DNA from 2 places in the Amycolatopsis sp. NPDC006125 genome. Region 1 is predicted to be linked to the other one. Evidence: riboswitches for the same ligand, from Rfam matches in the RefSeq annotation. Region 1 holds a riboswitch; the other holds the start of a gene.
The links. A riboswitch is a leader RNA that binds a small molecule or an ion and turns the genes downstream of it on or off. The one in region 1 is predicted to bind S-adenosylhomocysteine.
Positions count from the first base shown of each region.

Region 2: it holds a riboswitch for S-adenosylhomocysteine, as region 1 does, so the genes downstream of both, metH (methionine synthase) here and ABZ193_RS33805 (MOSC domain-containing protein) in region 1, are expected to answer to the same signal.

Region 1 covers NZ_JBEXTZ010000091.1:11,569-15,929, forward strand. Annotated here, with positions in the region: gene ABZ193_RS33795 (iron chelate uptake ABC transporter family permease subunit) at 1-486, opposite strand, end outside; gene ABZ193_RS33800 (ABC transporter substrate-binding protein) at 483-1,478, opposite strand; cobalamin riboswitch at 1,551-1,673, opposite strand; gene ABZ193_RS33805 (MOSC domain-containing protein) at 1,702-2,334, opposite strand; S-adenosyl-L-homocysteine riboswitch at 2,348-2,423, opposite strand; gene ABZ193_RS33810 (sulfite exporter TauE/SafE family protein) at 2,443-3,219, opposite strand; gene ABZ193_RS33815 (methyltransferase domain-containing protein) at 3,321-4,142, opposite strand; gene ABZ193_RS33820 (DoxX family protein) at 4,260-4,361, shown strand, end outside.
Region 2 covers NZ_JBEXTZ010000065.1:34,765-39,125, forward strand. Annotated here, with positions in the region: gene ABZ193_RS28450 (hypothetical protein) at 140-1,798, shown strand; S-adenosyl-L-homocysteine riboswitch at 1,858-1,935, shown strand; gene metH (methionine synthase) at 1,951-4,361, shown strand, end outside.

The DNA of each region.
Region 1 (4,361 bases):
CATCGCCGCGACCCCGGACAGCACCACGCGCTCGGTGGTGCCGCCCAGCGTCTGGCTGAGCAGCAGCACGAGCCCGAACGACACCACCGCCCCGGCGAACGCCCCAGCGGACAACGACACCACTCCCCCGCCGACCCCGAGCACCACGACCAGCACGGCGCCGGTCGACGCGCCCGAGGACACCCCGAGCACGAACGGGTCGGCCAGCGGGTTGCGCAGCAGCGACTGCATGACCGCCCCGCACACCGCCAGACCCGCGCCGCACACGGCGGCGAGCAGGGCGCGCGGGATCCGCAGGTGCCACACGATCCCGTCGCGGACCGGCGAGAGCACCGGCTCCCCGAGACCGAGGTGGGCCAGGACGGTGGCGTAGACGTCGCCCACGCCGATCCCGGCCGGGCCGATCGTCACCGCGACGGCCACCGACACCACGAGCAGCGCGAGGCCCCCGGCGCACAGCGGCAGGACGCGCGCGGTGCGCGTCACCCGGCGAACCCGAACCCGCGCAGCGCCGCGGCGACCTGCTCGGCGCCGTCCACGGTGCGCAGCGTCGGGTTCATCGCCTGCCCGGACAGCAGCACGTACCGCTTGTTCCGCACCGCGGCCAGGTCGCGGGTCACCGGGTGCGACTCCAGGAACGCGATCTTGGCGGCCGCGTTCTCCGCGGTCTGCGAACGGCGGGTCAGGTCGCCGAGGACGATCACGTCCGGGTCGCGTTCGGCGACCGTCTCCCAGTTGATCTGCGGCCACTCCTCGCGCGTGTCGTCGAAGACGTTGCGGGCGCCGACGGTCGTCGTGATGATGCCGGGCGCGCCGCAGCAACCCGCCAGGTAGGGGGCCTCGGAGTTGGCGAACCAGAACATCAGCCGGGCGTTCGCGCCTGCGCCCGCGACCGCGCGCATCCGTTCCCGCAGGCTGGTGACCAGCTGTTCGCCGCGGTCCTCGACGCCGAAGATCCGCGCGAGGTCGCGGATCTCGGTGTAGACGGCGTCCATGGTCAGCGTCTCGGTGCGCGCGCCGTCACCGCCGCCGCTGGTGTCCTTGGCGCACTCGGTCGGCGACAGGTAGGCGGGCACCCCGAGCTGCTCGAACTGCTCGAGGGTGGCGACGCCGCCCTTGCCGAGGATGGCGCCGAACGAGGCGGCGACGAAGTCCGGCTCGGTGGCGAGCACGGTCTCGAACGACGGGTAGTTCTCGGCGAGCCGGGGCACCTTCGCGTTGTCCGCGGCCAGGTGCGGCAGCACGGGATCGGTCCAGGTGGCGGTGCCCGCCATGCGGTCGGCGAGGCCGAGGGACAGCATGATCTCCGCCGCGCCCTGGTTGAGCGCGACCGCCCGCCGCGGCGGTTCCGGCACGCGGACCTGGTGGCCGCAGTTGTCGACGGCCACGGCGGCGGTGTCTCCGGAGGGGGTGGCGCTCGCGCACCCGGTCAGCGCCAGCACGGCGGCGAGGAGCGGGAAGGTGATCGATCGGCGCACAGCGGCCCCTAGCGTCGAGGGCTCATGCGCGGAGCCCGGTCCGGCGGTCTCCCCCGTGGCGGGGGTGCCAGCAGGTCTTCGGACTCGGGGTCGTCCGGGCGGAACGCCTTCCCGGACCGCGTGGTCCAGTGGCCGTTGTCCCGCCCGTCGCCGCTCACCGCTGCGCGTCAGTTCCGGATTCGCACCGGATTCCCTGGCCCCTCGCGGGGCACGACTGGCGGGCTCACGCTACCACGACGACCTCGTCCCCGACCCCGACCGTGCCGGGTTCCACAGTGGACCCGTAGACGCCGAGGCACACGTCGTGCTCACGCGCGATGCGGCGCAGGACGGCCGGGTCGCGCCGGCCGGTGCGCGGATCGACGTTGACGACGACGCAGCGCCGGTCGCGGCGGTCGACCCGGATGCGGGTGGCGCCGATGCGGAGCGTGCGGCCGATCCAGTCCTCCTCGGGCACGTCGGTGTCGACGAGGAGGTTGGGGCGGAAGCGCAGCGGCTCGGCGCCGGCACTGCGGGTGGTGATCAGGGACAACGGCGCGCTGTCGAAGGTGCCGCGGTCCAGTTTCTGGACGCTCGCGGCGCCGAGCTCCGCCGCGAGCGCGGGATCGGTGACGTCGTGCAGGCGGCCGTCCGGGGTGCGGACCTGGGACTCGCCGACGACCTGGTAGCGGACCAGGTCGTTGCGCCTGCGGATGGTGAGCCAGGGGAAGCCGTTCGCCTCCTGGCCCGGCCGGACGAACGCCCAGCGCCGGTCACCGTCGAGGCCGTGCCAGGAGACGGCGGCCTCGTCCAGCGGTTGCGCGGCCATGGACTTGACCGGGTAGCGGAAGATCGCGGCGAGGTGTCCGACGAGCATCTGCGCCTCCTCGGGTGAGAAGGCGCCCTTGCTGCAGGAGACGGTGCCGAGCGTGGCGGGCCGGGCCCGTCGCAGCGCCCCTCGGCACCGCCCGCGAAGGTAGCACTTCTAGTTCCAGGCCTGCCAGGCCAGCGTGACGGCCAGGCCCATGCCCGCCAGCGCGATCGCGACCCGGAGTGGCGCCGCGGGCAGGCGGCGGACCACCGCGGGCCCCACGAAGGATCCGGCGACCAGACCGAGGCACAGGGCCGCCGCCGCGGGCCAGAGCACCGAGCCGGTGAACGCGAACACCACGGCGGCCACCAGGTTGGCCGCACCGGTGACGATGTTCTTCGCCGCGTTCGTCCTGGCCAGCGGCTGCGCCCAGGCCGCGGACAGCAGCGCCAGCATGATCACCCCGGCCGCCGCGCCGAAGTAGCCGCCGTAGATCGCGACCAGGAACGCGCCCGTGGCGGTGCCCGCGGTCAGCCCGCCGTCACCACGGCCGGCGCGTTCGGCCAGGCGCGGGGAGAACAGCAGGAGAATCGACGCGCCGCCGATCAGGAACGGGACGATGTAGGCGAACGTGCCCTCCGGAGTGAGCAGCAGCAGCGCGCTGCCCGCCGCGCCGCCGACCGCCGTGATCGCGCACAGCCGCAGCAACCGGGCGCGCTGCCCGCGCAACTCGGGACGCGAACCGGCCGCCGAGCCGACCGTGTTGCCCATCAACGCGACGGTGTTGGTCACGTTCGCGGTGACCGGCGGCACACCGATCGCCAGCAGCGCCGGGTAGGACACCAGCGACGCGAGCCCCGCGATCGAACCGGTCAGGCCCGCCCCGACCCCGGCCACCACGAGGAACAGCAGTTGCCACGGGCCGAGGGTGAGCAGCGGTTCAGCGGGCACGTTGCGCCAATTTACCGCAGGAGCAATCGTTTTCCGGCCGTGCGAGACGAACCCCACTCCTCCACTGTGGAATCAGAGTGCGCTGTCCAGAAGGGACTCCGTCACGGCCGGCGCGCGGTGACGAGCCAGGCAGCCGCGCCCAGCAGCACGCCGTCGGGCGTCTCGTGCGGGACGAGGGCCTCGGTCAGCGCGGCGACCGCCCGCTCGACCGTTTCCGCCGGGTACCGCTCGAAGATCGTCCGCAGCATCGCGCCGCGGCGCAGGAAATCGGCCGCCGACGTGGCGTCGGCGCCGAGCCGGACCGGCGCCCGCACGTCGTCCACGGCGATCCCGGTCAGCCCCGCGCCGGTCAGCAGCTCGCGCAGGTAGCCCGGCTGGGCGAACGAGAACGGGCCGGGGCCGGGCGGGACGGCGTCGGCGGTGTCGACGTGCGGGGCGACCGCGTCCAGCGCCAGCACCCGGTGCTCGTTCTCGCGCACGTCCTGCCAGCACAGGAACGCCAGCCGCCCGCCGGGCCGCAGCGCCCGCGCGACGTTGGTGAAGGCGGCGAGCGGGTCGTCGAAGAACATCACGCCGAACCGGCTGAGCGCGAGGTCGAACGAGGCCGCACCGAAGTCGTGGACCTGCACGTCGGTCTGCTCGAACCGCACCCCCTCGAGCCCGGCGGCACGCTCCCGCGCCACGGCGAGCATCGGGCCGGACAGGTCCGCGCCGAGGACGGTCGCGCCCCGCCCGGCCGCGAGCAGCGTGGTGGTGCCGCAGCCGCAGCCGATGTCGAGGACCCGCTCGCCCGGCTCGATGCGGGCGGCGTCGAGGAGGTGCGGGGTCAGGTGCGCGAGCATCGCGTCGTAGTGCTCGGCGTGGTCGGCCCAGTAGCGGCCGGTGTCGCCGTTCCAGTCGCGTGCCTCGTCCTCGTTGGCCATGCGGTCACGTTAGCCCGCGCCGCCTCGTCCGGTGGGTGATACGGAAGGAGGCGTGTCACGTGAACGTCGTGTTGTGGATCTGCCAGGGGCTGCTCGCGGCGCTGTTCCTGGTGTCCGGTGTCCGGACTGCTCAAGTCCACCCAGTCGAAGCAGCGGATGCTCGACACCGGCCAGACCGGGGTGGTGTTCTTCCCGCTGCCCGTCATCCGGGTGGTCGCC
Region 2 (4,361 bases), on a different contig from region 1:
CCGCATCCGGTCTTCTCGCCCGTTCGCCGATCGGGGTTCCCGCCTGGTGCCAACCACGACGCGTCGATTCCGCATCGCGGTGACAAGTTCCGCGCCGGCCGTTGCCGCGCCCGCCGCCGGGCTCCTAGCCTCGCGTTTCGTGCGATTTCCCCTGGTTGTGGCCGCGACGCTGCTCATCTCGTCCGTGCCGGGAATCACCGCCGCGGCGGCGGCCGACCGGACGGAGGCACCGGTCGTGACGAGCTCGCCGGTCACCACGGTCGCCGAGTCGGTGGTGCGGGTGCGGGTGCCGCTGCCGGATTCGGCCGGCCCGCACCCGGAGGCGTGCGACTGGCTGTCCTACCTGCGGTACCGCGATGCCGCCGGTCCCGCCGACGCCGCGCGGGCGGACCGGATCCTGATCGCCCAGCCCGGGGTGCTCGAAGGCGCCGGGGCGTTCGACAACCTGGCCCGCCACACCGTGCGGAACGCCGCGCGGCAAGGGCGGCACATCGAGTTCTGGGCCCTGGACCGGCGGTCGAACTGCCTGGAGGACCACACCGGGCTCGCGGCCGGGCTCGCGGCCCGCGACCCGCACGTCGCCGTCGACTACTACTACCGCGGCGCCGAGGTCGACGGCAGGCGGTTCGCCGGCTACCTCGGCAACGACCGCCTGGGCTGGCTCGCGCACCTCGGGCTGGAGCAGACGCTGCGCGACCAGTACGACCTGATGGTCCGCGAGCTGCCCGACCCGGCCGTGCGGGCGTCGAAGGTGCTGTGCGGCGGGCACTCGTTGGGCGGGACGCTCACCGGGTTCTTCGCGTCGTGGGACTTCGACGGCACACCCGGTCACACGCAGTGCGCCGGCTACTTCGCGCTCGACTCGGCGATCTCCACGTCGCTGGGCTCGCTCAGCGGGTTGCCGGACGCGATCGGCGCCGACGACCTCGGCTACGCCGCGACGCACGCCGGGCTGGCGTCCGGGCTGCTGCCGCGGGCGCTGAACCTGCCGGTGCTGATCAACGCGGAGACGATGAACCTGCTCGGGGTGGCCGGGCTGGCCGCCGACGTCGACCCGGACGGGCCGTCGGACCTGGCGTCCTACCTCCCGTCGAACGCGAACCTGGAGACCACCGACCGGCTGCTGTTCTCGCGGGACGCGGTGGCGTTCGCGACCGGGATCCCGTCGATCTGGGACTTCGCCATCACGAACGCGACCGCGCTGGGCGCGCTGCTCGACGACAACTCGCAGCCGCTGGCGTTCCTGCAGGCCAGCACAGGCTTCTTTGGCGGCGGTCCGGTGGCGGACAAGGACTTCCCGCTGCCGCACGAGCCGGCCGGGACGACCGGCGCGCTCGGCGTCGACCCGCTGGCCGTGCCGGTGGACCCGTCCGCGGATTACACGTGGCGCGACTACGACGACATCGACGCCACCGTGGCGCGCGACCGCCATGGCGCGCCGTTCACCACCCCGGCGAAGGAGGTCACCGCGATCGCCGACCTGGCCCGCAGCCTCGCCGAGCACCCGCTGGACTTCACCGAGCAGTACTTCCCGTCGAAGCTGGTGACCGACATCAGCCAGGCCGGCGCGGCGGAGATCCGCGCCCACGTGCGGCACCCCGAGGGCATCACGGCGCACCCCACGATCAACCTCCTCGCCGGCGACGGCCTGATCGCGCCCCGCGGCGAGCCTGCGACGGGGGAGACCGTGCTGGCGCCCGGGTACCAGCACCTGGACGTCCTCACCGCGGCGGCGCGCCGGAACACCGGCGAAGCCGAACCGGTGGCGGCGAACCTGACGCGCTTCGCTCTCGGCTGACGGTCCACATCGCGGGAACGGTTTTGGTGCCGCGGAGGGGCGTCCAGTACTGTGTTCGCCAGGCCGAGAGGCGCTGCAACGGACCCAGGTCCGCCACGCTCGGCCCCCGTGAACCGCAACAAGGGCGCCTCCCGACAGTTGGGAGGGCGCCGGTGGACACGACGAAGGCTCTGCGGGAGATCCTGAGCGACCGGGTGGCCGTCCTCGACGGCGCCTGGGGCACGATGCTGCAGGGCGCGGGCCTCACCCCGGCCGACTACCGCGGCGACGTGATCGGCGACCACCCTCAGGACGTCACCGGCGACCCGGACCTGCTCAACCTCACGCGCCCCGACCTGATCCTCGACGTGCACCGGCAGTACCTCGCCGCGGGCGCGGACATCACCACGACCAACACGTTCACCGCGACGAGCATCGGCCAGGCCGACTACGGCCTGCAGCACCTCGTCCGCGAGATGAACGTGCGCGGCGCCCAGCTGGCCCGCCAGGCCGCCGACGAAGCAGGCGGCAGGTTCGTGGCCGGCTCCATCGGGCCGCTGAACGTCACCCTGTCCCTCTCCCCGAAGGTCGACGAGCCCGCCTACCGCGCGGTCACCTTCGACGAGGTCCGCGGCGCCTACGCCGAGCAGATCGCCGCACTGGCCGAGGGCGGCGTCGACCTGCTGCTCATCGAGACGATCTTCGACACCCTCAACGCGAAGGCCGCCATCGCCGCGGCCCGCGACGTCGCCCCGCACCTGCCGCTGTGGATCTCGGTGACGATCGTCGACCTGTCCGGCCGCACCCTGTCCGGCCAGACCGTCGAGGCGTTCTGGAGCGCGATCGAGCACGCCCACCCGCTGGTCGTGGGCGTGAACTGCTCGCTGGGCGCCGAGGAAATGCGCCCGCACGTCGAGCAGCTGTCCCGCCTGGCGGGCACCTACGTCGCCTGCCACCCCAACGCCGGCCTGCCCAACGCCTTCGGCGGCTACGACCAGACTCCGGACGAGACCGCCCGCATGCTGGGCGAGTTCGCCGGCAGCGGCATGGTCAACATCGTCGGCGGCTGCTGCGGCACCGGCCCCGAGCACATCGCCAAGATCGCCCAGGCGGTGTCCGGCGCGGCCCCGCGCGAGGTGCCGCCGCCGCGCACCAGCACCCGGTTCAGCGGGCTGGAGCCGTTCGAGATCGGCGCCGACACCGGGTTCGTGATGATCGGCGAGCGCACCAACGTCACCGGCTCGGCCAAGTTCCGGCGGCTGATCGAGTCCGGCGACTACCAGGCCGCCGTCGACGTCGCGCTGGACCAGGTCCGCGGCGGCGCCAACCTGCTCGACGTCAACATGGACGCCGACCTGCTCGACTCCGAGCACGCGATGACGACGTTCCTCAACCTGATCGCCACCGAACCGGAGGTGGCCCGCATCCCGATCATGGTCGACAGCTCGCGGTGGAGCGTGCTGGAGGCCGGGCTCAAGTGCGTGCAGGGCAAGGGCGTGGTCAACTCGATCAGCCTCAAGGAGGGCGAGGAGCAGTTCCTGCGCCAGGCCCGCCGCATCCGCGACTACGGCGCCGGTGTCGTCGTGATGGCCTTCGACGAGAAGGGCCAGGCCGACACCACCGAGCGCAAGGTGGAGATCTGCGCCCGCGCCTACGACCTGCTCACGCGCGAGGCCGGGTTCCCGCCCGAGGACATCGTGTTCGACCCCAACGTGCTGGCCGTCGCGACCGGCATCGCCGAGCACAACGGCTACGCCAAGGCGTTCATCGAGGCGCTGCCGCTGATCAAGCAGCGCTGCCCGGGCGCGCGCACCAGCGGCGGCATCTCGAACCTGTCGTTCTCCTTCCGCGGCAACGACGTCGTGCGCGAGGCGATGCACTCGGCGTTCCTGTTCCACGCGGTGCGCGCCGGGCTGGACATGGGCATCGTCAACGCCGGCCAGCTCACCGTCTACGAGGACATCCCCGCCGACCTGCTGGAACTGGTCGAGGACGTGCTGTTCGACCGCCGCGAGGACGCCACCGACCGGCTGGTCGAGTTCGCCGAGACGGTCCGCGGCCAGGGCCGCAAGCGGGTGGTGGACCTGTCGTGGCGCGAGGCGCCGGTGGCCGAGCGGCTGCGGCACGCGCTGGTGCACGGCATCGTCGACTACATCGAGGACGACACCGAGGAGGCGCGGCAGAACTTCGCGCGGCCGCTGGAGGTCATCGAGGGCCCGCTGATGGACGGCATGAAGACCGTCGGCGACCTGTTCGGCTCGGGCAAGATGTTCCTGCCGCAGGTGGTCAAGAGCGCGCGCGTGATGAAGCGGTCGGTGGCCTACCTCGAGCCGTTCATGGAGGCCGAGAAGGAGGAGCTGCGCCGGTCCGGGCAGGTGAGCACCGAGCGCGGCCAGGGCAAGATCGTGCTGGCCACCGTGAAGGGCGATGTGCACGACATCGGCAAGAACATCGTCGGCGTCGTGCTGGGCTGCAACAACTACGAGGTGATCGACCTCGGCGTGATGGTGCCCGCGGCGAAGATCCTGGACACCGCGGTCGCCGAGAACGCCGACGCGATCGGCCTGTCCGGGCTGATCACCCC